DNA from 2 places in the Paraglaciecola sp. G1-13 genome. Region 2 is predicted to be linked to the other one. Evidence: predicted binding sites of a transcription regulator. Region 2 holds the regulator's gene; the other holds the start of a gene.
What was found. Region 2 encodes LexA, which represses DNA repair genes until DNA is damaged. Its sites were predicted from a motif close to TACTGTATNNNNATACAGTA; they were not measured.
Positions count from the first base shown of each region.

Region 1 (11,856 bases), 1.5 Mb from region 2:
AACTATTGAGACATTATACCTAGTAGGTGACATTATCGATATGTGGGCAATGAGCAAGCAATTCCGCTGGCCTGAGGCGCATAATAAGGTGCTGCACAAACTCATGTGTTTATCAAAGGAAGACACTCGCGTTATCTTTTTGCCCGGCAATCATGATGCTCCATTGCAAAAATATGATGGCATCACATTTGGTGAAATCGAAATAGCCAGAGAAGCCGTTCACATCACAGCAGACGGTAAAAAATTATTGGTGCTTCATGGCGATCAGTTTGATCAAGAAGTTTGCTTCGGCCCTTTACAGTCATGGATAGGCGATAAGGCATATGACTTTTTATTATTTATTAATCGTTGGTATAACCGCGCTCGCGCATCGCTTAAATTCCCCTATTGGTCATTGGCAGGCTATTTAAAGAGCCATATAAAAGAGGCTAATAAAGCCATTAGCCGCTATAAGCATGCGTGCATTAACCGCGCGACGGAAATGGACTTAGACGGCGTCATTTGTGGGCACATTCACCACCCCGAAGTTGATAATATCAATGGGAAAACCTATTACAACGATGGAGACTGGATTGAAAACTGCTCAGCCTTAACGGAGTTAGCAAGCGGGGAAATGAAGCTGATTTACTGGACCCAGACGGCTCACGCCAGCAATCTATTCAACCTACGCATGAGCAAAGCAAAAAGCCAAAATAAAGCCGCCTGATGGTCGTTTTTGTTCTTTGTACTGTAATTAAATTGCCATTTAACTGGCACCAAATCGTCATATATCGTCGCTAGTATGAGCCCTAATAACAGCAATAACGGCACTCTCTATGTTTACGGTTAATGACGTTTTACACAAGCACTACCCAAAAGTGGCTGAAAAGCCGTGGTTGTTTAAGTCAGCAGGATTTGTACTAAGACATTTGCTTCATGAGCGAGAAATGAACGAGTTTGCTCAGAGCTATCCGCACCACCAAGGTCTTGAATTCGTTGAACAAGTTATTGAATACTTCAATGTTAGCTATTCGGTGCGTGATAACGAGCGTGAGCATATTCAAAGCCAAGGTCGCTTGGTTATTATTGCCAATCACCCCATCGGCTCGTTAGACGCCCTAGCCCTCATAAAATTGGTTAGCGAAATCAGAACTGATGTAAAAGTCGTGGCAAATCAAATGTTGATGACAATCGACCCGTTACACTGCATGTTGTTACCGGTCAATAACATGGACGGCGGCACCGCAAAAGATCATATTCACAACATTCAGCAGCATTTAGAGCAAGAAGGCGCACTACTTATATTCCCTGCGGGGGAGGTGTCTAGGCTGCGCCCTCAGGGAGTGCGGGATACCCATTGGCATAGCGGCTTTTTGCGTATTGCGCGTCAAGCAAAAGCCCCTATCCTGCCAGTATTTATTGATGCTAAAAACTCCCCCCTATTTTATGGTGTATCCATGCTGTATAAGCCATTGGCGGCCATGCTACTGGTCACAGAAATGTTTAAACAAAAGCGTAAGCATTTGCCCATGCGTATTGGCGAAGTGATCCCATTTGAATCCTATGCCAATGATAAAATTAATCGCATCCAGCAAGTTAAATTACTCAAAAAACACCTTTATCGCATCGGCATGGGCAAACAAGGCATTTTTGCCACCCAAAAAGCCATTGCTATGCCAGAAAACCGCACTGAACTAAGCCGTGCAATAAAACGTGATTGTGAGCATTTAGGGGAAACCACTGATGGCAAAGCAATCTACTTATACCAATACAAGGGTAGTTCACCCATCATGCGCGAAATTGGGCGCCTGCGTGAAATAGCGTTTCGCGCCGTAGGCGAAGGCAGTCACCGCAGACGTGATATTGATCAATACGATACCCAGTATTTTCATTTGATTCTTTGGGATCCAGACGATCTAGAAATTGCCGGCGCTTATCGCTTTGGTGATGCTAAAAAGTTACTGGCACAAACCGGAACCGATGGTTTGTACTCAGCCACGCTATTCAATTATACCGACGCAATGCAGCCGTATTTTGAAAAAGGACTTGAGCTCGGCCGAAGTTTTGTACAGCCCAGGTATTGGGGTAAACGTAGCTTAGATTACTTATGGTACGGCATAGGGGCATTTTTGCAGCGCCACCCTGACTATCGCTATTTGTTCGGACCTGTTTCCTTGAGCGATACCTACCCTAAAGCGGCCAAAGACTTGTTAGTACAATTTTACCGCTTGTATTTTACCCATAAAGACACTATTGCCACCTCTAAAACCCCTTATCATTTGGCAACCGATTTAGCTGAAAGTTTTACAGGCGGTGATTATAAGAAAGATTTTACCCAACTAAAGCATATGCTGGCCAACATGGGAGTGGCGGTTCCGACGCTGTATAAACAATATACGGAAACCTATGACAACGGTGGCATTCATTTCCTAGACTTTAATATTGATGCTGATTTTGGCAATTGTATTGATGGTCTAGTCTTAGCGGATATCCATATGCTCAAAGCAAAGAAAAAAGCGCGTTATATGCCGCACAATGCTGCTAAAGAAGAAAAAGATGCCCCTAACAGCAAGGGAGAAACTAAAGAAATGATATTAAAAAAAGCAAGTTAATCTTATGCTTCTAATTGATAAAGAGCCACCTACTGAGCAGCCATAGGCGGCCTGACGGTCGCCTTTTAGCTTACATTTATAAATTTTCGCTCAGCGATTCATTGTTTACTGGAGTGGGTATAAGTTCTCAGTATTGAGCCGTGATTGGGCCCTGATCCTTAGGCTTTCTTTTTACTAAGGGCGACTACTTCAGCTTTTTCGTCAGACAGTACAGACTTTGCCTCAGTACCTTTGAACATCTTGCCAACCGCATCTTTATTTTTAGACAGCATGATCGCCAAATCCTCTAAAACATCCGCTTCGAACTTCATCCCCTTAGCTTCAATGTACTCGGCTAGGTTGTCTGCTACTTCTAGCATTTTGTCGTACTTATCGGCTTCTTTTTTATCTGCGGTCACAAACTTTTCAACCCCTTTATGCTCAACGACGTATCTGGTAATAATGGCCATATTTGTATCCTCAATTGCGTGTCTGTACAAAATATAGCACAACACCTGTTTTTATGTACAGTTCATTTTTACCGCCGTGCACATATAAAAAAACCAGCCTGTGGCTGGTTTTTGTTAAAGCAAAATCAAAATTAGCGATTAGTGCCCTTCACTAACCTGATTAACAGTGTAACGAGGGATCTCAACCACTAAATCTTCATCTTTAATAATAGCTTGGCAACCTAAACGCGAATCAGGCTCTAGCCCCCAGGCTTTGTCGAGTAAGTCGTCTTCTAACTCATCACTCTCGTCAAGCGATTCAAACCCTTCACGCACAATGACGTGGCAGGTGGTACAGGCGCATGACTTCTCACAAGCATGCTCAATGCCTATACCGTTTTTCAAAGCAACATCCAATACTGTTGTGCCAGAAGGCGCTTCGAGTACGGCACCATCTGGGCAAAGCTCAGCATGAGGTAAAAATATAACTTGTGGCATCTGTTGTTTCCTTAAATCGAAAAATTAATTCTGACGCTAAATAAAATTAAATGCTGTCGACCGTATGACCGGCCAGTGCCTTTTTGATCGAGTGATCCATACGTTTTTCTGCGAATATTTGACTCGCTGCATCGGCCGCGCTAATCGCTTGCTTTATCGCATCGATATCATCATTTTTGCCTGCGATATCTAATACCTCTAAGCTAGCTTGAATAGTGCCGATTTCCGCCGCGCTCAATAGCTCAGCTCCATCTGCATTCAGCGCAGCTTGTAGGGCTTCATGTACTCTTGCAGCTTCTACCTGTTGCTCTTTCAGCATGCGGGCCTGCATGTCGCCTGTGGCGTTCTGCATGGACGCTTTAAGCATGTCGCTGATTTGTGATTCGTCTAATCCATAAGAGGGTTTAACTTGGATCTCAGCTTGAACGCCACTGGATTTCTCCATCGCCATCACGTTAAGCAGACCATCTGCATCTACCTGAAAGGTGACACGAATGTGCGCAGCGCCAGCCGCCATCGGCGGTATACCGTGCAACGTGAATTTGGCTAGCGAACGGCAGTCGTCAACCAATTCGCGCTCGCCTTGCAACACGTGGATCATCATAGCCGTTTGGCCATCTTTGAATGTCGTAAATTCTTGCGCTTTCGCCACAGGAATAGTGGTATTACGGTGAATGACTTTCTCAACCAAACCGCCCATAGTTTCTAAGCCAAGAGACAATGGTAATACGTCCAGTAACAGCATTTCACCGTCAGGCTTGTTACCTACTAGAATATCAGCTTGAATAGAGGCGCCAATGGCCACCACTTTATCAGGATCAATAGAGGTTAAAGGGGTTCGGCCGAAGAACTCGCCCACTTGCTCACGCACATAAGGTACGCGAGTTGAACCGCCAACCATGACGACTTCTAGCACTTCGTCTTTTTCTAACTCGGCGTCTTTCAGCGCCCTGCGACACGCGCGTAATGTACTTTTCGTTAAGTCAGCAATCAAACCTTGAAAGGTTTCTCGACTAATAGATAAGCTGAGAAGCTTTTGCTCATCATCGGCAAAATCCACTGTAACAGTGTCATTGTCGCTCAAGGACTCTTTAGCAAACTTTGCTTTGTCCAATAGGACCCGATGCAAACGTTTTGACAACGCCCCCTCTAGGCCAAGCTGCTGGCGAAAATGCTTAACAATCATGTGATCAAAATCATCGCCGCCTAATGCTGAATCACCACCAGTGGCTAATACCTCGAATACCCCTTTGCTCAAGCGTAAAATAGAGATATCAAATGTGCCGCCACCCAAGTCATAAACGGCAATCACGCCCTCTTGAGCAGTGTCTAAGCCGTAAGCGATGGCGGCCGCTGTGGGTTCGTTTAATAGCCGCAACACTTTTAATCCCGCTAGTTGCGCGGCATCTTTAGTGCCTTGGCGCTGCGCATCATCGAAATACGCAGGAACCGTTACCACAGCACCGCTTAGCTCTTCACCCAAGCTCTGTTCCGCACGTAAACGCAGGATGGTGAGTATTTCAGATGACACCTCAACTGGATTCACTTGACGGCCGGTAACATTCAGCAACGGCGAGTTTGGGTTTGACTCATCGAAATCATAAGGCAAGTCTGGGTAACTGCGGCGAATATCATTGAGGCTACGACCCAAGAAACGTTTTACTGAAACAATGGTATTTGCAGGGTCAAGGCTAGCATCATGCTTAGCCTGCTCACCCACCACCACTTGATCAGCGGTGTAACTGACCACTGAAGGTAAAAGGTGTTGGTTATTGTTGTCACCCAACGTCTCTGCCTGACCACTGCGAACAGTCGCTACGAGAGAATTTGTTGTGCCTAAATCAATACCCACGGCAAGTTTACGTTGGTGAGGTGCCGCGCTCAGGCCAGGTTCTGCAATTTGGAGTAATGCCATTATAAAAACCGTTTAGTTGTTCAAAAGTCGCTTAACGCGTCTTCTTTGATTTCAATTTCGTGACGTAGCTTAAATAAAAACTTCAGCTTACGTACCAGATTTGCAGCGTTTTCATTCGCCGCATCATCGGATTGCTCGAGAAAAACCCCAAGCTCACTCAACAACCGCTTAATATCCGCCGCTACTTCGTCGTCTAGAGACTCAAGGGCAGTAAGTGGATCGTTAGCATGTTGAGCATCGTCTAATTGTTCACGCCATTCCATTTGCTGCATTAAAAATGCACCGTCTTGCATGGTTTTTTGCTCATGCTGTAGTTCTACCCCGCGTAGCTCCAACATATGCTCAGCACGACTCAGAGGTGTTTTTAAGACTTGATAGCCGTCATTAACTTGCGCATTTTTTTGCAAAGCAATGAGTTTGTCGCGCTCGCTGGCGGTAGCAAACCTATCTGGATGCGTGAGTTTTTGTAGTTGTTGGTACGTCGCTGCAAGCGCCGCTTTGTCTACATCGAATGAAGGCGTCAGGTTGAATAGCGCAAAATAATTCATATCAATTAGCGTCTTTTGAGTTTGGCCTATGAAGGTGTAGACAATGGAAGCGTCTACATCGTGATACGTCTTAATCGTCGTTAATAAAAAGCAGGCCTGTTAGCCTGCTTCTTTGATAGCCACGTATAGCAAACCTATACGTTAAAACTTTCGCCGCAGCCACATTCGCCGTTTGCGTTAGGGTTATTAAACTGGAACCCTTCGTTCAGGCCTTCTTTGGCAAAATCTAATTCGGTACCGTCTAAGTACACCAAGCTTTTACCATCGATAATGATTTTAACGCCATTATCTTCAAAAACATGGTCATCTTCGTTTAACTCGTCGACAAATTCCAACACATACGCTAAACCAGAACAACCCGTGGTTTTGACTCCTAAGCGCAAGCCTAGCCCTGAGCCTCTGTTTTGCAGAAAGCTAGATGCTCGTTGTGCCGCAGCCTCAGAAATTTTAATTCCCACTATGGTCTCCTCTTTCGTTTAACGTTTACTGGTGTTTCTTTTTGTAATCTTCAACGGCTGCTTTAATAGCGTCTTCTGCCAAAATAGAGCAGTGAATTTTTACTGGTGGTAAGGCAAGTTCTTCAGCAATATCCATGTTCGAAATCTTCACGGCATCGTCAATTGATTTACCTTTAACCCATTCAGTAACTAATGAGCTAGACGCAATCGCCGAGCCACAGCCATAAGTTTTGAATTTTGCATCTTCGATAATGCCATTAGCACCAATCTTCAATTGCAATTTCATTACGTCACCGCATGCTGGCGCGCCAACCATACCGGTTGCAATGCTAGGGTCATTCTTGTCAAAACCACCTACGTTACGTGGATTTTCGTAGTGATCGATTACTTTTTCGCTGTAAGCCATGATGGTTACCTCATTTGTGAAGACGATTTCGCCTTACTGTGAATTCTATAAATTATTCAAATACTAGTGGTGTGCCCACTCAACGGTATTCAAATCAATGCCTTCTTTGTACATATCCCACAAAGGAGACATATCACGTAATTTGTCGATTGCGTTACGTACTACGCTTATCACATGGTCGATTTCAGCTTCGGTGGTAAAACGGCCGATTGTGAAACGAATTGAGCTATGGGCCAATTCATCATTCAAACCAAGCGCGCGAAGTACATAAGACGGCTCTAAGCTGGCTGATGTACAAGCTGAACCAGATGATACGGCCATATCTTTAAGGGCCATGATCAAAGACTCACCTTCAACGAATGCAAAACTCACATTTAAGTTCGCTGCAACGCGTTGTTCAATGTCACCATTGATGTAAACCGCTTCAATATCTTTGATTCCATCCCATAAGCGATTACGTAGCATTAGAATACGTTCGTTCTCGGTGGCCATTTCTTCCTGTGCGATACGGAATGCTTCACCCATACCTACAATTTGATGAGTTGCCATGGTACCAGAGCGCATACCACGCTCATGGCCGCCACCGTGCATTTGCGCTTCAAGACGAACGCGAGGCTTACGACTAACGTAAAGTGCTCCAATCCCCTTAGGACCGTAAGATTTATGTGCTGAGAAAGACATCATGTCTACTTTCAGCGCTTGTAAATCGATTGCCACTTTGCCTGTGCTTTGCGCAGCGTCAACATGGAACAACACTTTACGCTCGCGGCACACTTCTCCGATAGCAGCGATGTTTTGGATCACGCCAATCTCGTTGTTTACGTGCATCACACTAGCAAGAATCGTGTCTGGGCGGATGGCCGCTGTGAATTTTTCGATATCAACCAAACCATTTGGCTCAGGATCTAAATACGTCACTTCAAACCCTTCACGCTCTAACTGACGGCACGTATCAAGTACGGCTTTATGCTCAGTTTTCACTGTGATGAGGTGCTTACCTTTTTTGCCGTAAAAATGTGCAGCGCCTTTGATTGCAAGGTTATTTGATTCTGTTGCGCCAGAAGTGAAAACAATTTCACGAGGATCTGCATTGATCAAATCAGCAATTTGATTACGAGCAACGTCGACTGCTTCTTCTGCTACCCAACCGAAACGGTGAGAACGCGATGCAGGGTTACCAAAGTTGCCTTCGTTGGTCAAACACTCTGCCATTTTGGCAGCAACACGAGGGTCAACCGGGGTGGTTGATGAATAATCTAAATAAATTGGTAACTTAATGTCGCTCATTGTCTACTCCGCTTATTTACTGCAGGCTCACTTCGATTTCGTTGCCGGCAATATAATTGAGGTGTTTCGTTTTATCTTGTCTGTCTGCTACTAATTTCACGTCGTGCTGCGCCATGAGTTCTCCAAGAGTAATGCCATCGAGAAAAAGGCTGATGCGCTCACTTAAATCTTGCCACAAGCTGTGGGTTAAACAGCGCTCACCACCTTGGCAATCTGACTGACCTTGACAACGCGTTGCATCAACTGACTCGTCTACGGCACGAATGACCTCACCGATAGGAATGTCGCTGGGTTGGCGGCCCAACTTGTAACCGCCGCCTGGCCCACGCACACTGTCTACCAATTTTTCTCGGCGTAAACGTGAAAAAAGTTGCTCTAAATAAGATAACGATATTTCTTGGCGCTCAGATATATCTGCTAACGACACGGGACCGCGCTGTGAATGTAAGGCTACATCCAGCATTGCTGTAACAGCGTAACGACCTTTAGAAGTTAATTTCATTCTGAACACCTAGCTAAAAACTTGCAGCTATTGTCCCAAACCCGACTATTTTAGTCAAGTATTTATCCTACTGTTTTAGTCAAGTATTAGAGTGCTGGTTTTTACTGAGTCATCCATCAACAACGCTAAATTTGTGGATCGAATGACGCCTTTGCCGATTCTTTTTCCGCCGTCGTTAAATGATCGCCGAAGCTATCAATTTCAAGGGTGGGCAGTGATTTACCGCAAACAGTCCCTCCCATGTTATTGATCTCTTTACACATTTCTTCCACTTTGGTATCAATAAGGTGAACATGATCAAGCATTAATCCAATAGCATTTGCGACAGGATCAGGGTTTTCATCTGAAATAGCATAGGCATCGAAGCCATACTTACGGGCAATTTTAGCCCGGTGGCCGTTCTGTTCTTTGTTCGCGCTTGGCATCACGATGCGACCAGGTATACCCACAACAGTGGCGTTCTCAGGGGCATCCTTTACCACAACAGAATTGGAGCCCACCTTCACGCCTTTGTGCATAGTGATAGGCCCAAGAATCTTGGCCCCTGCCCCAATCACGACATTATCTTCTAAAGTGGGGTGACGCTTACCAGCGCTCCAAGAAGTACCGCCAAGGGTGACGCCATGGTATAGGGTAACGTTATCGCCAATCTCTGCGGTTTCACCTATCACCACACCCATCCCGTGATCTATGAAGAAGCGTCTGCCAAGCTTAGCGCCAGGATGTATTTCCACTCCTGTCGCCCAACGGGAGAACGTTGATAAGCTGCGAGCTAACCAGCGCCAATTGGCCTTCCATAATCGATGACTTAAACGATGAAACCAAATGGCATGCAGCCCTGGGTAATTCGTCAAAACCTCGAACGTATTGCGCGCTGCTGGGTCGCGGTGAAATACACTCTGGATATCTTCTTTAATACGTTCGAACATTGTTATGTATTGTCTTTGCTGGACTTTTCGATAGATGCCAATATGCCGCGCAATATGTTCAGCTCCTGAGTTTCAGGACGAGCACGATTAAACAAGCGACGTAATTTGGTCATGACCATACCTGGATGTTGCGGAATGATGAAATTCGTTTTGTGAAGGGTTTGTTCCAAATGGCTATAAAAGCCTTCAAGATCATCCGCCAGCGGGTATTCTTCCTGCACACTCGTCTCTCGTCGCGTTTCATTAAGATGCGCCATGCGAATTTCGTAACATAGTGTTTGTACAGCAGCAGCCAAGTTCAACGAGCTATATTCAGGATTGGCGGGAATACATACATGAAAATGACATTGCTGTAGCTCCTCGTTACTCAAGCCGTTGTTCTCACGGCCAAATACTAAGGCAACGGGATATTTAGGTACTTCGGATACTAACTTTTCGCCGCATTCGCGAGGTTCAAGCATAGGCCAAGATAACGTTCGCGAACGGGCACTTGTGCCGACCACTAAACCACAATCCGCTACTGCTTCTGCCACGGTGGAGACAATTTTCGCGTTGGCCAGAACATCCCCAGCCCCAGCAGCTAACGCGCTAGATTTACCGTCTGGCGGTGATACTGGGTCAACCAAAACCAATTGGCTCAAGCCCATGGTTTTCATAGCGCGCGCTGTTGAACCAATATTGCCGGTGTGGGATGTATTGACCAATACGATTTTAATATTTTCTAGCATAGCAAAGGATTATCTGTGATTTATGGAGATTTTAGGGCGCGGATAATAGCACATTTTGCGTGCAAAAGTAGTGTTGGCACGGTGCGCAGAGTGAGCCACATGCTACAAAATATGTGAAGATGTTATAAGGGTGATTTTCCGGCCCGCTTAACTGCACGTAAGGATATTAGGTTACTTTCCAAAAGCCAAAAATCAACGTTTGCTGGCGGTTAAGTTGTACTTCATCTTGCTTGACCTCGTTAGCGCCTGCTTGAGGGCTGCTAACAAGCATGTAGGTATCATCTGAATTTAGTAGCAATTGGGTATCTGCGTCACACGCTTTAGTGCCAATGCTAACGCCAACAAGCACTTCATCACACTTTCCTTAGAGGCAACATCGTATTTATGCTTGATAAAGCTCCAAGGGTAAACCATCTGGGTCGGCGAAAAAGGTGAATTTTTTGAGGGTATATTCATCAATCCTGATTTCCTCTACCTCAACGCCCTTCGCCGTCAAGAAAGCCACTGTGGTTTCAACATCATCCACCACAAACGCTAGGTGCCGTAAACCTTGTGCTTCTGGGCGACTCGGGCGCTCTGGAGCCCCAGGGAATGAAAAAAGCTCAATCTGCCCGCCATCGGGCAGCGCTAAATCTAATTTATAAGAATCACGATGCGCTCGGTAGTTTTCAGCAATAATGTTCAGCCCTAGTGTTTCGGTATAAAAATGCTTTGAGCGTGCATAGTCAGAACAAATGACAGCGACGTGATGAATGCGTTTTAACATTGAGTATTCTCTATTGGCTATTATCAGGTACGAGTTATCAAGTGCCCTCACCCAGTACACTTGAAGATATCAAAGAGCGCTTACGCTAACATAGTTTGCTATAAATCCAGATTATGATTGCGAATATTCTGTAGTTTGGTAAACTGCGCGGCGATTTTTTGTTCACTTGCTAGCAAAAGCAATGCGAGTGACAAATTCTTTATCTTAACGTTCTTTTAAAAATTGGTGGTTTTACTATGCATCCTATGCTGAATATAGCAGTGCGCGCGGCGCGTTCTGCGGGCAACGTCATTGCCCGTGGTTTTGAAAATCAATCTGAATTAATGATTGAAGCCAAGGGCAGTAACGACTTCGTTACTCGCGTCGATAAAGAAGCCGAGCAAGCAATTATTCGCAAAATTCAACAATCTTACCCTGACCATTGTTTCGTGGGTGAAGAAGGCGGCGTAGTAGAAGGTAGCAACACTGATTACAAATGGATCATTGACCCGCTAGATGGCACCACTAATTTTATCAAGGGTATTCCCCACTTCGCAGTATCCATCGCTTTAATGCATAAAGGTCGTTTAGACCAGGCGGTTGTGTTCGATCCTATTCGTGGCGAACTATTTACCGCAAGCAAAGGCGCTGGCGCTCAACTTAACGGTTTCCGTATTCGTGCTAGTAAAGCAAAAGAGTTGAACCAAACGATCCTTGCCACCGCACTTCCATACAAAAACAAAGATGCATTACCGACATATCTTGAAAGCTTCCGTAACATCTTTTTCCAAGCGGGTGATGTGCGCCGTAGTGGTTCAGCT
Region 1 is NZ_CM147903.1:985,067-996,922, reverse strand. Features, by position in the region: gene AC0L6N_RS04150 (UDP-2,3-diacylglucosamine diphosphatase) at 1-706, shown strand, start outside; gene olsF (bifunctional ornithine lipid synthase OlsF) at 816-2,591, shown strand; gene AC0L6N_RS04140 (YebG family protein) at 2,750-3,040, opposite strand; gene fdx (ISC system 2Fe-2S type ferredoxin) at 3,179-3,517, opposite strand; gene hscA (Fe-S protein assembly chaperone HscA) at 3,564-5,432, opposite strand; gene hscB (co-chaperone HscB) at 5,453-5,980, opposite strand; gene iscA (iron-sulfur cluster assembly protein IscA) at 6,115-6,438, opposite strand; gene iscU (Fe-S cluster assembly scaffold IscU) at 6,464-6,844, opposite strand; gene AC0L6N_RS04110 (IscS subfamily cysteine desulfurase) at 6,908-8,131, opposite strand; gene iscR (Fe-S cluster assembly transcriptional regulator IscR) at 8,148-8,633, opposite strand; gene cysE (serine O-acetyltransferase) at 8,759-9,562, opposite strand; gene trmJ (tRNA (cytosine(32)/uridine(32)-2'-O)-methyltransferase TrmJ) at 9,565-10,290, opposite strand; gene AC0L6N_RS04090 (hypothetical protein) at 10,457-10,639, opposite strand; gene gloA2 (SMU1112c/YaeR family gloxylase I-like metalloprotein) at 10,673-11,056, opposite strand; gene suhB (inositol-1-monophosphatase) at 11,293-11,856, shown strand, end outside.
Region 1: the regulator LexA is predicted to act here: its motif matches at 3,084-3,103, upstream of AC0L6N_RS04140 (YebG family protein).

Region 2 (11,856 bases):
TCTTGCAAGATGTTGTCAGATGTAAATAAGGGGAGAGTTTTTTGCTTGCCTAAATGGTGAAACACATCAAGTAATTGATATGCAGGGACTATCTTCGCTCCGCTGATAAGAGCAGCTTCATTCGCATTTTTAGCGGGTAATATAGCGGTACGACCCTCCTTAAAACATGCATAAGTAAAAGGCAGCGCGCCTTTGATGGGGCGTATTTCACCGGAAAGTGCAAGTTCCCCTACTAACTCAATGCCCTCAAGGCTTGCGCCTTTTAGTTGATTACTAGCAGCGATAATACCGATAGCGATGGCAAGATCGAATCGACCGCCTTCTTTCGGTAAGTCTGCGGGGGCTAAGTTAACGGTTATACGACGAGCAGGAAATTCAAAGCCTGAATTTATCAGGGCGCTACGCACGCGATCTTTGGCTTCGCGCACCGATGCTTCAGGCAACCCAACTAAGTTAAAACAAGGCAGCCCGTTGGCTAAGTGCACTTCTACAGTGATAAGCGGCGCATCAATGCCGACACTCGCTCTTGAAAATACTACCGCTAATGACATAAGCAAGGCCTTTTGCACGTCAAACTCGAATGCCATAAGGCTAGTCAAGTGAGCAGGTTAGCGCCACTTAGCATAACGAACAAAGCGGTTTAAGGCTTCATTCCATGTGTTCCGGGTTGAATACAGGTAAATGCCAGTGCCATTTCATGGCGGCTAAACGGGTGGTCAGTGTTACCGCAAAGCCCATGATCATGCAGCTATAAGTGGATAAGCCGAGATAAGATCCCGCAATGTACGTGGCGCCGCCAATGATACATGCCGTTGCATACAAATCGCCTTTCAAGACTAATGGAATTTCGCGACAAATCACATCACGAATTAAGCCACCAAACACAGCGGTCATGGTACCAAGGGCTATCGCGATAAAAGGGGATGCGCCGTAGCTAAGGGCTTTTTGTAAGCCCATGACGTTGAAAAAGGCTAACCCTATGGCGTCGGCAACTTGCAAATATCGCAGGGGGAAGCGATGGCTAATACGTAGCCATATGATGGTACAAAGCGCGGCGCCTAGAATAGCAAAGAAGAAGCTATGATCTTGCACCCAAAACACAGGCAGATCTAAAATAATATCACGCAGAGTGCCGCCACCAATTGCCGTCACTGAGGCTAAAACGACGACGCCAAAGCCATCCATATGCTTTTTATAAGCCATTAATGTGCCAGAGACGGCAAAAACAGCCACGCCCATTAAATCAATCCAATGTAACCAGGTACTCATATTTTTCTCACTGCTATTTGAGGCTGAATGATACCGATAAATGACAAATTCTAAATAGCCAAACTCAGCGTTTGTGTATAAAGGACACAAAAAAAGCCTATAGCATTGCTTGATCCGTTGTGGGGGTTCGTGTTACCAATATAGGCAGTGACGATATACCAAATTTAAATTAGAAATTTATCTAATGTTCTATTCCGACTCGTGCAGCAAAGTAATTATTTTGGTGACAGTGGTGGAGACATGTTCTCCGCGGGGATAGATCTGAATTAACGTCAGACAATTTTAACCCCCCGCACGAAAGTTCGGGGGGTTTTTTGCTTTTAGCGGCAACATTTTCCGAGATATCAATTTCGACAACCGGACGAGGTTTTTCGCGCATACCGTTTCACCTGCGACCTCGACGGATTTTTACACTATTAATGCACTATTTAAGTTAGAGAGAAGAGACAATGCCAAAGTTACGTTCAGCAACCACAACCCAAGGTAGAAATATGGCCGGCGCTCGCGCGCTTTGGCGTGCGACTGGTATGAAAGATGGGGATTTCGGCAAGCCGATTATCGCGGTGTCTAACTCATTTACTCAGTTTGTACCGGGTCACGTGCACCTAAAAGATATGGGGCAGTTGGTGGCGCGTAGCATTGAAGCGGCTGGTGGAGTGGCAAAAGAGTTCAATACGATTGCGGTAGATGACGGTATTGCTATGGGTCACAGCGGCATGCTTTACAGCTTACCTTCTCGCGAAATCATTGCTGACTCGGTTGAGTATATGGTTAACGCGCATTGCGCCGATGCGATTGTTTGTATTTCTAACTGCGACAAAATCACCCCTGGCATGTTAATGGCGTCAATGCGTCTAAATATTCCGGTTATCTTTGTTTCTGGTGGCCCGATGGAAGCGGGCAAAACCAAGCTTTCAGATCAAATCATTAAATTGGATTTGGTGGATGCCATGGTCGCGGGTGTTGATGACAACGTGAACGACGAGCAAAGTGGTGAAATTGAGCGTTCTGCGTGCCCTACATGTGGCTCGTGCTCAGGTATGTTTACTGCCAACTCAATGAACTGCTTAACGGAAGCGCTTGGTTTGTCATTACCAGGTAATGGTTCAATGCTTGCGACGCACGCTGACCGCGAAGGTTTGTTCAAACAAGCGGGTACGCAAATTGTTGAGTTGTGTCGCCGTTATTATCAGCAAGACGATGAATCAGTTTTACCGCGTAACATTGCCAACTTTAAAGCATTTGAAAATGCCATGAGTCTTGATATCGCCATGGGCGGTTCAACCAATACTATTTTGCATTTATTGGCGGCAGCGGTGGAAGGTGAAGTGCCTTTTACCTTGGATGACATTGATCGCTTATCTCGCAACGTACCGCACCTATGCAAGGTTGCGCCTTCTACCCCTCAATACCACATGGAAGATGTGCATCGTGCGGGTGGTGTGCTTGGCATATTAGCCGAGTTGAATCGCGCCGGTTTGTTGCACGAAGACACTCCACATGTGTTAGGAAAATCTATTGGTGAAGTCATAAGTGAGTGGGATATTACCCAACCTGAAAACGCCCATGCCCTCGAGTTTTTCCGTGCAGGCCCTGCTGGCATCCGAACCACGAAAGCATTTAGCCAAGATTGCCGTTACCCTACCGCCGATACCGACCGTGAAAACGGCTGTATTCGTAGCCGCGCAAATGCATTTAGTGAAGAAGGTGGCTTGGCCGTGTTGTTCGGCAATATTGCGCAAGACGGTTGTATTGTAAAAACAGCCGGTGTGGATGAGTCCATTCACGTATTTACTGGTCGCGCACGTATTTACGAAAGCCAAGATGACGCAGTGAAAGCTATTTTAGCCGACGAAGTGATTGCTGGTGATATAGTTGTTATCCGTTACGAAGGCCCTAAAGGTGGACCGGGAATGCAAGAAATGCTGTACCCCACGACTTACTTGAAAGCCAAAGGATTAGGCAAAAAATGCGCTCTTATCACAGATGGCCGCTTCTCAGGCGGTACGTCTGGTTTATCGATTGGCCATTGCTCGCCAGAAGCCGCTAGCGGCGGTGGTATCGGTTTAGTGGAAGAAGGCGACAGCATGACCATCGATATCCCCCAGCGTAAAATTGGTGTTGATATTAGTGATGAAGTGCTTCAAGCCAGACGAGAAAAAATGGAGCAGAGCGCTAATCCTTGGAAGCCAGTCAGCCGTGAGCGTAAAGTGTCACTCGCGCTTAAGGCATACGCCTTATTGGCAACAAGTGCGGATAAAGGTGCTGTGCGCGACGCAAGCAAATTGGAAGACTAATGACCACCAGTGCCCAAGAATATTTAAAAAAGGTTTTAATGTCGCCAGTGTATGACGTGGCGGTAAACAGCGAGTTTGTCCATCTAGACAAATTCTCCGCTGTTTTAGGGAATGATGTATGGCTCAAGCGAGAAGATCAGCAACCGGTTAAGTCGTTCAAATTGCGTGGTGCATATAATAAGATCAGTCACTTAGATGATGAAGCGCTAAACGCGGGGATCATTACCGCATCAGCGGGCAACCACGCCCAAGGTATTGCTTATTGCGCCTCTCGCAAGAATATTCAGGCCACTATTGTGATGCCAGAAACCACCCCTGACATTAAGGTGGACGCGGTGCGCAACTTCGGAGGTGCTAACGTCAATGTAGTGCTTCATGGTACTAGCTTCGACCAAGCCAGTGAAGAGTCTAAACGTTTGGCTGCGCTGCATGGGTATACCATGATCCCGCCATTTGACGACCCAGACGTTATTGCCGGGCAAGGGACCATTGCCAAGGAAATGCTTGAGCAAAACCCGAATCTGGATATCGTTTTTATCGCAGTGGGCGGCGGCGGTTTAGCCGCTGGCATGAGTGTGTATTTGAAGCAGCTCAAGCCCAGTATCAAAATTGTCGCTGTAGAGTCCAGCGAATCTGCTTGTTTACAAGCGGCTTTAAAGGCTGGTGAGCCTACTCCTTTGCCCTTTGTAGGGATTTTTGCAGACGGTGTAGCAGTGAAAACCATAGGTACTGAAACATTTCGCTTGTGTCAGCAATATGTAGATGAAGTCATTACCGTTAACAATGATGAGTTATGCACGGCAATCAAAGATATTTTCGATGATACCCGCGTGATTGCTGAGCCAGCAGGCGCATTGTCTGTTGCAGCCATGCGTAAATACGCTAGGCTAAATGACGTTAAGGGTAAAGTCTTTGGTGGCGTGTTATGTGGCGCTAATATTAATTTTCACACTTTGCGTTATGTGTCTGAACGCTGTGAATTAGGTGAGCAAAAAGAAGCCGTATTTGCCGTTAAAATCCCTGAGAAAAAAGGCGCGTTTAAGCACTTCTGCGAACTGCTAGGTGGTAAAACCATCACTGAGTTCAACTATCGTTTTTCAAGTGAAAAAGAAGCGCATATTTTTGTGGGTGTGAAGTTGCGAAGGGGCCAAGAAGAGTTTGCTGAGTTGATGGCCACTTTGAGTGCAAATGACTACCCTTGTCTGGACATGTCAGACAATGAAATGGCAAAACTGCATGTGCGCTACATGGTAGGTGGTCGCCCCCCTGCTCTGCTTCATGAGCACTTGTTCTCATTTGAGTTTCCTGAACAGCCAGGAGCCCTAATGACCTTCTTAAAAACCTTGGGCGAACGCTGGAACATTACTTTGTTTCATTACCGTAACCATGGTGCTGCGGAAGGTTTAGTGCTAGCGGGGTTTGATTTCCCTGATAACGAACGTGCTGATTTTGAGCAACACTTAGGTCAACTCGGCTACCAATACTCTGAAGAAACCGAAAATCCCGCCTATAAGTTTTTCTTATCAGACGTGAACGGTATTTTCAGCTAATAATTTGCGGTTATCGGTTAAAAAAATGCGCTCGGTTAATCACCTAGCGCATTTTTTATGTGCTCAATATTCACTCATTAGCGTATACACGATTTAAATTTGCTGAAGTCGTTGAGTGATCTCAGGCGAAATTAATTCCTCCACACTTGCTAGCAGTGCTTCGCTGGTATCTGAATGCTGCAACTGCCCTTCGCTAGATGCGTTGATTAATTCGTTATCTTTCAAGGCGTGAATGAAAGTAGATAGTACATTTTTGTCGAAAAACTCTGGTGAATTAATGCCATGTAACGCCGCTAAACGCTCTGCAAATTCTCGACTCTGTTTTTCTAAGCGACCACGGCCAATGGTTTGTTCCTTCTTAAGAATGGTCAGCACGGCAGCATAACGTTGCAGGGTTTCTTGAATGCTTCGATTCAGCAACCAGAATGAATAAAACGCTTTGCTAGTGGCAGCGGGCGGGCACAGTGTGTCATCTTCAGCACGCAGTAAACCCATATCGATCATCGTGCTAAGTAAGCGATCTGTATAATTCATTGCTTCTTCGTGGCTCATATAAATAAATAGCTCGCGCTGCAGCAAAGGATATAGCTGGCCAACGAGGGAGATGACTTGCGGCCTTGCCAAGCCTTTATGGGCAAATACAATGGCGCTGACTAAGCCAGGTAGGGCAAACAAATGCAAAATATTATTGCGATAATAGGTCAATGCCACCGCATTTTTGCGTTTTAGGGAGATGATAGTGCCAAAACTGTCTTGGGATACTTCCAGCTTATTTAGCTTTAACGTATTTTCTACCAATGCTTTGCCATCAAGCTCAGGGATGCTAGATAAGTCACTGTAAGGCGCGGCCTTTAACAAGTCTAGGTAGTCGTCAATGGCGCGTTCGAGTTCATCCTGTGCCATTGCATGTTTCTTAGCGGAAAGTAAGCACATGGCGCACAGTGACATACCGCTGACAGCGGCCGCTTGGTTGATTCGGCCCATAACATCATTGGCTAAGGTATTCACGGCAGGGGTTAACCAGCGCGGTTTTTTATCGGGTTCTAAATTTTGTGCTTCACGCCAATCTGGCACTTCGCTATCAAGAAAGTTGCTTAAATTAATTGGATCACCGAAATTTAAAAATCCGTTTCCGTAGTTTTTCAGCTTACGTACCGCGGAGAACACCTGAAAAAAAGATTCTTTCTTTTTGTCTGTGCCTTTGAGCTCTTTCAAATAGCTTGAGACTTCCATTACGTGCTCGTAGCCAATGTATACAGGTACAATACTGACGGGGCGGTTAATGCCTTTAATCAGTCCCTGAAGGGTCATGGCCAACATACCCGTTTTAGGCGGTAGTAAGCGACCTGTTCGACTTCGGCCTCCTTCAGGATAATACTTCACGGAATAGCCTTTGTTGAAAAGTAGCTCTAAATACTCTCTGAATACCGCGGTATACAGCTTGTTGCCGGCGAAGCTGCGACGTAAGAAGAATGCGCCACATTTTCGTAAAATTCCGCCAATCGGCCAAAAGTTGAGATTGATACCCGCAGCAATATGCGGTGTCACTAAACCTTCGTGATAGATGACATAAGTTAAAAGGAGGTAGTCCATGTGGCTTCTATGGCACGGCACGTAGATAATTTCGTGGCCATTTTGCGCTAACGCCCTGACTTTATCGGCATGTTTTACTTCAATGCCGTTGTACACTTTGTTCCATATTTTTGTGAGTAAGCGGTCGCCAATTCTTACTAACCCTTCGCGATAATCTGCGGCAATTTCATCGACATATTTCTTCGCTTTGGCTTGTATCTGGTGATTTGACTGCTTCTTGCTGCGCGCTTCGTCGCTAACTGCTTGGCGAACAGAGTCTGCGCCCAATACTGCGTTATATAATTCTTGTCGTTCGAGTAACATTGGGCCTATGAGATTTTGGCGGCGACGATGAAAGTGCGTGCCCGCTAAGCGGATAAGCTTGTGGCCTATTTCTTCATCACTGCCTTTTAAATCTGCCATGGTACGAGAGGATACAGCCTTGCTGTAACAAACGAAGTTATCTCTACCTAAAAACAGCACAATAAAAAACTTACGTAACCAGTTTGGAGATACCTGGTTGGCGATAATATCTGACCAGCCGGATAGCTTTCGGCCGGGTGCTCTGCCCCAAAAAATGGAAACCGGGACGATTTGCAAGTCTAACTCTGGGTGCTCTCTGTGGATCTGGAACAGACGAGTAACATCATCTGCAATTTTGGTGATCTTCACTTTTCGAGTAAGCAAAGAACGTGGTTGTTGTAAAAACAAACATGCGGGTAATTCCTTACCACCGATTTGCACCGGCTCGGAGGGCTTAGGCAAGCCTAGGGAATTGGTAGACATTTTTAAAGCAAATTGATCAGTGACCGAGTGTGTGCGCAATAGATAAATAATGGGTTTGGTGGTATCGATCCCAAGTTCGGTCGCTATATCTGTAGGAATGCTATTAACTTTAACCAGCCATTTTAGCGGAACAGATATCATTGTCAGCAGCAGTTTATGCAGCCATGCCATAAGAGTGGTACCTAGATAATGAAAGACCTGTATAGGATACCACGTTATTCGGCTTTTCCACCCCGCGTAATCAGTTTACAGGTCAGAGGTCTTATAGAAAATTACCTTTAATAAACAACAAAGAAGAAAAATTTGAGATTTAGCAACGACTGTATATACTCACAGTTAAACTGTATGAAACAACAGGCTGTGTATGCGTCCACTAACTCCCAGACAAGAAGAAGTCTTGCAACTGATTAAAACCACCATGCTAGAAACAGGCATGCCGCCAACACGTGCAGAAATAGCACGGCACCTTGGTTTTAAATCGGCAAATGCGGCTGAAGAACACCTCAAGGCTCTGGCTCGTAAAGGAGCAATTGAGATCTTGCCCGGCACGTCAAGAGGTATCAGGCTCACTGAGCCTTTAGAAGATCAATTAGAAGACCAAGGTTTGCCGCTTATTGGTCGTGTTGCCGCCGGTGAGCCCATTTTGGCTCAAGAGCATGTTGAAATGCATTACAAAGTTGACCCAAGTTTATTTAAACCCAGCGCTGATTTTTTACTTAGAGTTAGCGGCATGAGTATGAAAGACATTGGTATTTTGGATGGTGATTTACTGGCCGTGCATAAAACAACGGATGTGCATAATGGTCAGGTGGTAGTTGCGCGAGTAGATGAAGATGTAACCGTTAAACGGCTTGAGCGAAAAGGTCGACAAGTCGTACTACATGCTGAAAACGAGGATTTCCAACCTATTAAAGTCGATCTAGCGACGCAGCCTTTTAATATCGAAGGTATCGCTGTTGGTGTTATTCGTAATGCTGACTGGATGTAGTTGAACATTTTTTTAGGCAGTTTGCTGTTACATTATTGATCATTTTCGAGCTTCGCAATGGAGTTCGAAAATATTATTTTATTCCATGAAAACATCCCATCTTACCTACCTCATATTGCCTTTTCGCATATCATTTAATCTATGTGTTTGTTACTGAGTTGTTAACGTAACACACTGATAGACTGATTAAAATTTGGTCGATTGAATATAAAATATACAAAAAAACTGGACTACTCCCCCTATTTTGAGTAATGCTTGTTACACGATTAACAAGTCAGTAACAAAACTTGTCGCGTGCTGAACCTTACAATAATAAATTAGAACGTAGAGTTTGATGGTTATCACCACTATTTTACGCGTTTGACAAGCAGGGGGTCGAGTGAAGAAAATTTCGTTGAGTGTAATGGCAATGTTAGGTGCATTTAATTGCAGCACCGCTTTTGCAGATTCAGTGTCCGACTTAGATCAGTACCAATTAAACATGCGCAAAGGTGTGACTGATATCAGCGCCGAGGTATATGACCTACATATGTTGATGTTCATCATATGTGTGGTTATCGCTGTTGGTGTGTTTGGCGCTATGTTCTACTCCATTTTATTTCATCGTAAATCTCGTGGGGCTAAGCCTGCAAACTTCCACGAGAGTGTTAAAGTTGAAATCGCTTGGACCGTCATCCCTTTTATTATCCTCATTGTAATGGCTATCCCTGCAGCCAAAACGTTGATCGCTATGGAGGATGCCAGTGAACCGGAAGTGACGGTGTTGGTAACAGGGTCACAATGGAAGTGGCACTACAAGTACATGGATAACGACGTCGAATTTTATTCTCGCATGGCAACTCAAGCCGATGAGATTACAGGTAAATTAGACAAGGGTGTTAATTACCTCTTAGAAGTAGACCAACCTTTGGTGATCCCTACCGATAAACGTGTGCGTTTTCTTATTACCTCAGACGATGTTATTCATTCTTGGTGGGTACCAGACTTCGCAATCAAGCAAGACGCTAATCCAGGTTTTATTAATGATGCTTGGGCTAAGGTCAATGAACCGGGTATTTACCGTGGGCAGTGTGCTGAATTATGCGGAAAGGATCACGGGTTCATGCCGGTTGTGGTTATCGCAAAAGAGCCCGCCGAATATGATAAGTGGATAGGCGAGCGTCAAGCCATCCAAGAACAGGCAAAAGCTGAAGAGCAAAGATTACTAGCAATGAACATGAGCAAAGAAGAGCTCATGAGCAATGGTCAAAAAATTTACAATTCTGCATGTGCAGCCTGTCATATGCCTAATGGTGAAGGGTTGCCAGGGGTATTCCCAGCATTAAAAGGGAGTGACATTGCGCTGAACGATATGGCTGCGCATATTGATATCGTGCTTAACGGTAAATCAGGTACCGCAATGGCCGCCTTCGCTAAACAGTTAACAATGTCAGAACTTGCCGCAGTGATTACCTATGAGCGAAATGCGTGGGGTAACGATACGGGTGATCTAGTTCAGGCGAAAGACATTAACGCTGCATTAAACGGGCAGTAGGGAGACGATCATGAGCACAGTAACCGACACGATCCATCACGAAAACGATCATCACGAGCATCATGCGCCTCCTTCTGGTATTAAGCGCTGGTTGTACACGACAAACCACAAAGACATAGGCACGCTGTACCTTTGGTTCGCATTTATCATGTTCTTAACCGGCGGCGCGATGGCGATGGTCATTCGGGCGGAATTGTTTCAGCCGGGCCTGCAGATAGTTGAGCCTAACTTTTTCAATCAAATGACCACAGTTCATGGCTTGATCATGGTGTTTGGTGCTGTTATGCCCGCTTTTACAGGGCTAGCTAACTGGTTAGTGCCTATGATGATTGGCGCGCCAGACATGGCTTTGCCTCGCATGAACAACTGGAGCTTCTGGATCTTACCCTTTGCGTTCTTGATTTTACTGTCTTCGTTATTTATGGAGGGGGGCGGCCCTGCATTTGGCTGGACGTTCTACGCTCCTCTATCAACTACGTACAGTGGTGACAGTACTGCTCTGTTTGTTTTCTCGGTACATATCATGGGGATTTCATCCATTATGGGGGCGATTAACGTCATAGTGACGATCTTTAATATGCGCGCCCCAGGGATGACATGGATGAAAATGCCGCTCTTTGTTTGGACGTGGCTGATAACAGCATTTTTGCTTATTGCGGTCATGCCTGTATTAGCCGGCGCAGTGACTATGGTGTTAACAGATAAGTTTTTTGGTACTAGCTTCTTCGATGCCGCAGGTGGCGGCGACCCCGTGATGTTCCAGCATATTTTCTGGTTCTTTGGGCACCCTGAGGTTTACATCATGATACTGCCCGCCTTTGGCATTATCTCGCAAATAGTACCGACCTTTGCACGCAAACGCTTATTTGGCTATGCCTCTATGGTGTACGCCACGGCATCTATTGCATTGCTGTCGTTTATCGTCTGGGCTCACCATATGTTTACGACTGGGATGCCGGTTTTTGCTGAGATGTTTTTCATGCTAGCCACCATGCTGATATCTGTGCCCACCGGTGTGAAAGTATTTAATTGGGTAGCAACCATGTGGCGAGGCTCCATGAGTTTTGAAGTACCTATGTTATTTGCTCTAGCGTTTATCGTGCTGTTCACGATAGGTGGTTTATCTGGCTTGATGCTGGCGATAACGCCTGTGGATTTCCAATACCATGATACTTACTTTGTTGTTGCGCATTTCCATTACGTATTAGTGACGGGCGCCATCTTCTCAATTATGGCGGCGGTATATTACTGGCTACCCAAATGGACAGGAAAAATGTTTGATATTACGTTAGCTAAATGGCATTTCTGGTGTTCATTAATTTCTGTAAACGTATTGTTCTTCCCGATGCATTTTGTTGGCTTGGCCGGTATGCCAAGACGTATTCCAGACTATGCATTGCAGTTCGCTGATTTTAATAAATGGATAAGCTTAGGTGGATTTGCGTTTGGTTTATCTCAATTGATTTTCTTAGCGTTACTTATCAAGGCATGCCGTAAACAAGGTGACCCGGTAAGTGACCAAGTTTGGGAAGGGGCAGAAGGTCTAGAATGGGAAATACCTTCACCTGCTCCGTATCATACGTTCGAAACTCCGCCTGTTATTAAATAGGCGGTACAGGAGCATATTATGTTGCTAGTCAAAAAGAGGTTTTCCAAGACGCGACTTTTGAAGCGTTCTGTTGCATTTACTTTCGGCTTAATTGCGTTTGGCTTTTGCAATAGCTTGCAAAGTGATGCTTATTTTCCTCTCAATGATACCGTGCATTTCGCATTACAAAGTGAATATACCAATGCGCAGTACGCTCAGCAGGGTCTGGCTCAGTCTTACTCAGGGATGTTCTGGCACTCGCTATGACAGAC
Region 2 is NZ_CM147903.1:4,637,584-4,649,439, reverse strand. Features, by position in the region: gene AC0L6N_RS19760 (YifB family Mg chelatase-like AAA ATPase) at 1-551, opposite strand, end outside; gene AC0L6N_RS19755 (trimeric intracellular cation channel family protein) at 649-1,269, opposite strand; gene ilvD (dihydroxy-acid dehydratase) at 1,719-3,566, shown strand; gene ilvA (threonine ammonia-lyase, biosynthetic) at 3,566-5,116, shown strand; gene plsB (glycerol-3-phosphate 1-O-acyltransferase PlsB) at 5,210-7,645, opposite strand; gene lexA (transcriptional repressor LexA) at 7,839-8,462, shown strand; gene coxB (cytochrome c oxidase subunit II) at 8,872-9,996, shown strand; gene ctaD (cytochrome c oxidase subunit I) at 10,007-11,605, shown strand; gene AC0L6N_RS19720 (hypothetical protein) at 11,624-11,851, shown strand; gene AC0L6N_RS19715 (cytochrome c oxidase assembly protein) at 11,848-11,856, shown strand, end outside.